DNA from 2 places in the Gallaecimonas kandeliae genome. Region 1 is predicted to be linked to the other one. Evidence: riboswitches for the same ligand, from Rfam matches in the RefSeq annotation. Region 1 holds a riboswitch; the other holds the start of a gene.
The links. A riboswitch is a leader RNA that binds a small molecule or an ion and turns the genes downstream of it on or off. The one in region 1 is predicted to bind thiamine pyrophosphate.

Region 1 (3,405 bases):
CAATGCTTAAGCTGCATGTCCATGTTCTCTTTGATGAGCTGCATGGGCACATGGCCTGGGCCTTCTATCATCACCTGCACATCATATTCCCAGGCGATCTTGGTCAGCTCCCCGAGGGTGCGCAGCTCGGCGAATTGGGCCTCGTCGTTGGCATCGGCGATGGAGCCTGGCCTCAGGCCGTCACCCAGGGACAGGGACACGTCGTAGGCGGCGCAGATCTCGCAGATCTCCCGGAAGTGGGTATAGAGGAAGTTCTCCTCGTGATGGGCCAGGCACCACTTGGCCATGATGGCGCCGCCGCGGGAGACGATGCCGGTGACCCTGTCCACCGTCAGGGGCACGAAAGGCAGCCGGACGCCGGCGTGGATGGTGAAGTAGTCCACCCCCTGCTCGGCCTGCTCGATCAGGGTGTCGCGGAATACGTCCCAGGTCAGGTTCTCCGCTATGCCTTTGACCTTCTCCAGGGCCTGGTAGATGGGTACCGTGCCTATGGGCACCGGCGAGTTGCGCACTATCCATTCGCGGATATGGTGGATGTTGCGGCCGGTGGAGAGATCCATAACCGTATCGGCGCCCCAGCGGCTGGCCCAGATCAGCTTCTCCACTTCCTCTTCCACGCCGCTGGACACCGACGAGTTGCCGATGTTGGCGTTGACCTTCACCCGGAAGTTGCGGCCGATGATCATAGGCTCGGCTTCGGGGTGGTTGATGTTGGCGGGGATGATGGCCCGCCCCTCTGCCACTTCCCGGCGTACGAACTCAGGGCTGATGGCGGCTGGGATGGTAGCGCCGAAGTCCTGGCCCGGGTGGCAGGCCTCGTCTTCGGCCAGACCGATGTTCTCCCTGATGGCGATGTATTCCATCTCGGGGGTGATGATGCCGGCCCTGGCGTAGTGCAGTTGGGTGACCCGTTTGCCGGCCTTGGCCTTGAGTGGTGCCTGGGTCCGCTGGAAGCGGGGCATGGTGCTTTCTTCCTCGGCCATCTGCCGGGCAAAGTTGGAACTCAGGCCGGCCAGCTGCTCGCTGTCGCCCCGTTCCGCTATCCAAGCCGCCCTCAGGGCGGGCAGGCCCTTGGCGATATCCACCTGGATCTCTGCGTCGGTGAAGGGCCCCGAGCTGTCGTAAAGGCTGGCCAGCAGTTGGCCGCTGCCGTTGCTGGCCAGCACATGGCGCACCGGGACCTGGATGTCGGCCCTGCTGCCGGCCAGGTAGGCCTTATGGGAGCCCGGCAGGGGCTGGGCCATTTCAGGGCTGACTTGGCCCTGGAGTAAGGATGAAGATGTAGACATGGCTAACCTCGTTTTCGAAACACCAAAAACGTTGCTGGCCGATGTGCACGGTGAGAGAGGCGCCAGTAGGCGCCCCATCCGGGAGACGGTTTCAGATTGTAAGGTCTCACTTGTTCCCTGCGCAGGCATTACCCCGATCAGGTTCCACGGATCCCACGCTATGGCGTGATCTCAGCCCTAAGGCACTCCGACAAGAACGATTTTTAGGCTAAACGCAAAGCATCCATCCTGTAAAGGGCCATGTTTTTGTGGATAAGTTGTGCCTAACTGGTGCGTTAGGTGTGTGAAAGCCGGTATTCGCATTTTTCTGCCAAAATCCCTTGCGGGCGCCGCTGCGATCCCTATAATGCCGCTCCGTCGCCAAGGGAAAGCGCTGAAGGGAAGGCTGTGAAGCCGGGTCAAAAAGGCCCTTGACCGGAAGAGATAAGCGAGTAGAATGGCGGTCCGCTTCGGAGATTGAGTCGAAAGCCTTGAAATCGGAAGTTTGGGTGTGAAGCGAAAGGGCTTGACACTGAATATGGAGGCGGTAGAATGCGCCTCCTCGCTCGAGCAGAGCGACGCTCTTTAACAATAGAATCCAAGTAATCTGTGTGGGCACTCGCAGAGGGTAAGTTCTCGAAATATTGAGATTTACTCGATGAAGTTGAGTGTTCAACACTTCAGCAATTCATTGAGCATCAAACGCTTTTAATTGAAGAGTTTGATCATGGCTCAGATTGAACGCTGGCGGCAGGCTTAACACATGCAAGTCGAGCGGTAGAGGGAGCCTGCTTCCCTTGAGAGCGGCGGACGGGTGAGTAATGCGTAGGGAGCTGCCCGATAGTGGGGGATAACCATTGGAAACGATGGCTAATACCGCATGATGTCTACGGACCAAAGAGGGGGACCTTCGGGCCTCTTGCTATCGGATGCGCCTACGTGGGATTAGCTAGTTGGTGAGGTAACGGCTCACCAAGGCGACGATCCCTAGCTGGTCTGAGAGGATGATCAGCCACACTGGGACTGAGACACGGCCCAGACTCCTACGGGAGGCAGCAGTGGGGAATATTGGACAATGGGCGCAAGCCTGATCCAGCCATGCCGCGTGTGTGAAGAAGGCCTTCGGGTTGTAAAGCACTTTCAGCGAGGAGGAAAGGGGGCTAGTTAATACCTGGTTCCTGTGACGTTACTCGCAGAAGAAGCACCGGCTAACTCCGTGCCAGCAGCCGCGGTAATACGGAGGGTGCAAGCGTTAATCGGAATTACTGGGCGTAAAGCGCACGCAGGCGGTTAGTTAAGTTAGATGTGAAAGCCCCGGGCTTAACCTGGGAATTGCATTTAAGACTGGCTAACTAGAGTCTTGGAGAGGGGGGTGGAATTTCCGGTGTAGCGGTGAAATGCGTAGAGATCGGAAGGAACATCAGTGGCGAAGGCGACCCCCTGGCCAAAGACTGACGCTCAGGTGCGAAAGCGTGGGGAGCAAACAGGATTAGATACCCTGGTAGTCCACGCCGTAAACGATGTCAACTTGGAGTTTGTGTTCTTGAAACGTGGACTCCGGAGCTAACGCGTTAAGTTGACCGCCTGGGGAGTACGGCCGCAAGGTTAAAACTCAAATGAATTGACGGGGGCCCGCACAAGCGGTGGAGCATGTGGTTTAATTCGATGCAACGCGAAGAACCTTACCTACTCTTGACATCCAGAGAACTTTCCAGAGATGGATTGGTGCCTTCGGGAACTCTGAGACAGGTGCTGCATGGCTGTCGTCAGCTCGTGTTGTGAAATGTTGGGTTAAGTCCCGCAACGAGCGCAACCCTTGTCCTTTGTTGCCAGCGCGTAATGGCGGGAACTCAAAGGAGACTGCCGGTGATAAACCGGAGGAAGGTGGGGACGACGTCAAGTCATCATGGCCCTTACGAGTAGGGCTACACACGTGCTACAATGGCGCGTACAGAGGGATGCAAGCTGGCGACAGTGAGCGGATCTCATAAAGCGCGTCGTAGTCCGGATCGGAGTCTGCAACTCGACTCCGTGAAGTCGGAATCGCTAGTAATCGCAGATCAGAATGCTGCGGTGAATACGTTCCCGGGCCTTGTACACACCGCCCGTCACACCATGGGAGTGGGCTGCACCAGAA
Region 2 (3,405 bases), 1.6 Mb from region 1:
ATCAGGGCCGTGGAGTTACGGTGCTCGAGGCCGCCATAACTGTCCGCCGTGACCATGGTCAGGAACCAGTATTCGGTGAAGGGGTGGGGCTCGCCGAAGAAATCCAGCTGGGTCTCGCAGATGGCGGCCAGATCCCGCTTGAGCTTCTCCCTGTCGCCATAATGATGGCCGGTCAGCACCAGGTGGTGGGGTATGCCCTTGGCCTTGAAGCTCAGCACCTCGAAGTCGCCCATCTCGACGGGATGGTCGATGAGGGCGTCATAGTCCTGGGCCTGGAAGCGGCCGAAGCCCCAGGGCTCGCCGCTTTGGCGGGGCAGGCCAGTGGCCAGCTGCCAGTGGGGGGCCTCCAGGGGGGCCTGGATGTCGACCGTGACCGGCTCGCTCTCCTGGCCGGCGACGGCCAGGAACACCGAAGTGCCGTTGAAGAAGCCGTGGGTCTCGTCGAGGTGGGCGCCGCGCACCGACAGATCCCAGGCGTAGGTCTGGTAGCGCACCTGCACCGGCCCCTCTACCTGGCCCAGCTGCCAGCGGGCCTTGCCGAGCTTGGTGACGGTGACGGGGTTGCCGTCCTCGTCGCTGGCCTCTATCCATTGCAGGTGTTTGGCAAAATCGCGGATGAGGTAGGAGCCCGGGATCCAGGCTGGCAGCCAGAGCTGCTGGCCGCCCGCCTCGGGTTCGTCGATGGTGAGGAGCACTTCGAACAAATGCCTGCTAAGGCTTACAGGCTTGATGTCATAATGGATGGCAGTCATTGGCTTGCAGCATCAAGGGTTTGGCTGCCAGTCTAGCATGGACTTCGAAGCCGCTTAAGGAGCACCAGATGAGCGAAGAAACCATTTTCTCCAAGATCATCCGCCGCGAGATCCCCGCCGAGATCCTCTACCAGGACGACCTGGTCACCGCCTTTAGGGACATCAACCCCAAGGCCCCCGTCCATGTGCTGATCGTGCCCAATATCCTCATTCCCACCGCCGACGACATCACCGAGGATCATGAGCCTTATCTGGGCCGCATGATGACGGTGGCGGCCAAGCTGGCCCGGGACGCCGGCGTGGCCGAAGACGGCTACCGGCTGATGATGAATTGCCGCAGCCACGGCGGTCAGGAGGTCTACCATATCCACCTGCACCTGCTGGGTGGCAGGCCGCTGGGGCCCATGCTGGCCAGGGGCTAGGCGCTGGTAGCTGGGAGCAAGGAGGTCACTGCTTACCGCTTGCTGGCGGTAAGGGGCTGACATTGGATTGCGGTCTCGTTACAATCGCCGCGAATTTTCACCAGGGGGAGGCCTTTCAGGCCTGAGATGTCGGTGCACCGACAGACCCTTTGAACCTGATCCGGCTCGTACCGGCGTAGGGATGGTGCTCTGCCATTACTGCCGCACGCCCCGGATCTCTTATCCAAGAGGTCCAGATGTTCCCAAAATCCCTTATCACCCTTTCCCTGCTCAGCGCCCTGGCCCAGGCCGACGACGGCATCGAGCATCTGCAGGTCACCGGCGATTTCCGCTCCCAGGCCCTGACCGAATTGACCGACAGCATCTCTGTGCTCTCCGCCGACGAGCTGGACAAACGCCATGCGGAAAGTCTGGACCAGGCCCTGGATCTGGTGCCCAACGTCAACTTCGCATCTGGGGCCAGCCGCGGCCGCTTCATCCAAATTCGCGGCATAGGTGAGCGCAGCCAGTTCGTGGATCCGGTCAACCCCTCTGTGGGCCTCTTGGTCGACGGCTTCGACTTTTCCGGCCTCGGCCTTGCCGGCATCCTGAGCGACGTCGACCAGGTGGAGGTCTTCCGCGGCCCCCAGGGCACCCGTTTCGGCGCCAACGCCCTGGCCGGCCTCGTCAACATCCACACCCAAGACCCTGCCCAGGATGTCGAAGGCTATGGCCGCCTGAGCCTGGCCAACCATAATGCCCGCCGCCTGGAAGGGGCCGTCGGCGGCGGCTTGGGCGAGGGCTGGTCGGCGCGCCTGGCCGGCTCCAGCTACGACTCAGACGGCGACAACTTCAACAGCTTCCTGGGCCACGCCACCAACGACCGCAGCGAAGACAGCGCTCGCCTGAAACTCCGTTATCTCGGCAGCGATTGGCAGTGGGACCTGACCGGCCTCTTCCTGGACGTGGACAACGGCTACGACGCCTTCAGCTTCGACAACTCCGGCACCACATTGTCCGACCAACCGGGCCGCGACAAGCAGCTCAGCCGCGGCTTGGGCTCGCGCCTGAGTTACCTCGGCTGGGACAAGGCCAAGGTCGAGCTCAGCACCACCGCCAGCAAATCAAGCAGCCTCTACAGCTATGACGAAGACTGGTCCAACCCGGGCTACTGCCAGAGCCGGGACTGCCCTTTTGGTGACTACGAGAGCTTCGATTCCTACGACCGCAACCGCGACACCCAAGTAGCGGACCTGCGCCTGGTCTCCAAGCCCGTCGGCCGCCTGGGCCAGGCCGACTGGGTGCTGGGCGTCTACGGCCGCCACCAGAACGAAAAGCTGGTGCGCGATTACACCTACGGCGGCCTCAATTCCAAGATCAAGAGCGACAACAGTGCCCTCTACGGCCAGCTGTCCTTGCCGCTGTCAGGCAACTGGCGCCTGACCGGCGGCGCCCGCCTCGAGCGCTGGCAGGCCGACTACGACGACAGCTATCCCCAGCAGCTCTCCCACAGCGAGAACCTCTGGGGCGCCGATCTCAGCCTGGGTTACAGCCTGGACAACGCCCTCTACTACCTGGCGCTCTCCCGCGGCTACAAGCCCGGCGGCTTCAACAGCACCGGCAGCGTCAGCCCGCAGCACCGCAGCTTCGACACCGAGACGGCGGTCAACCTGGAGGCCGGGGCCAAGTGGTGGCTGCGATCCGACCTGTCCCTGGCGGTCAGCGTCTTCCAGATGTGGCGGGACAACATGCAGGTCAAGACCTACGAGACCCGCGACCGCGGTGACGGATCTGTGGAGTTCATCGAGTACCTGGACAATGCCGCCTCCGGCCGCAACCAGGGCTTGGAAGCGGAGCTTGGCTGGCAGGCCACCCAGAGCCTGCGCCTGCGCGCCAGCCTGGGCCTCTTGAAGACCCGCTACAAGGACTTCGTCAACGCCAGCGGCGAGAAGCTGGACGGCCGTGACCAGGCCCAGGCGCCGCGCTGGAGCTACCACCTGGCCGCCGACTGGCAGCTGGCGGACGCCTGGCTGCTGACCGTCGAGACCGAGGGCAAGGACAAGTACTACTTCTCCGACAGCCACGACGAGCAGTCCTGGGCCTATGCCCTCTGGCACGCCAACCTGGCCTGGCAGCAGGGCAACTGGGAGCTGGATCTCTTTGGGCGCAACCTCTTCGACCGCCACTACGCCACCCGCGGCTTCGGCGGCTTCGGCAACGATCCGGCGGACGGCTACACCGAACATCCCTAT

Region 2: linked by a shared signal. The riboswitch ahead of PVT67_RS07930 (TonB-dependent receptor) and the one ahead of thiC (phosphomethylpyrimidine synthase ThiC) in region 1 are both predicted to bind thiamine pyrophosphate.

What each region holds. Positions count from the first base shown of each region.
Region 1 covers NZ_CP118480.1:44,310-47,714, forward strand. Annotated here, with positions in the region: gene thiC (phosphomethylpyrimidine synthase ThiC) at 1-1,289, opposite strand, end outside; TPP riboswitch at 1,387-1,489, opposite strand; rRNA gene PVT67_RS00215 (16S ribosomal RNA) at 1,978-3,405, shown strand, end outside.
Region 2 covers NZ_CP118480.1:1,631,719-1,635,123, forward strand. Annotated here, with positions in the region: gene PVT67_RS07920 (M61 family metallopeptidase) at 1-752, opposite strand, end outside; gene hinT (purine nucleoside phosphoramidase) at 821-1,174, shown strand; TPP riboswitch at 1,268-1,373, shown strand; gene PVT67_RS07930 (TonB-dependent receptor) at 1,411-3,405, shown strand, end outside.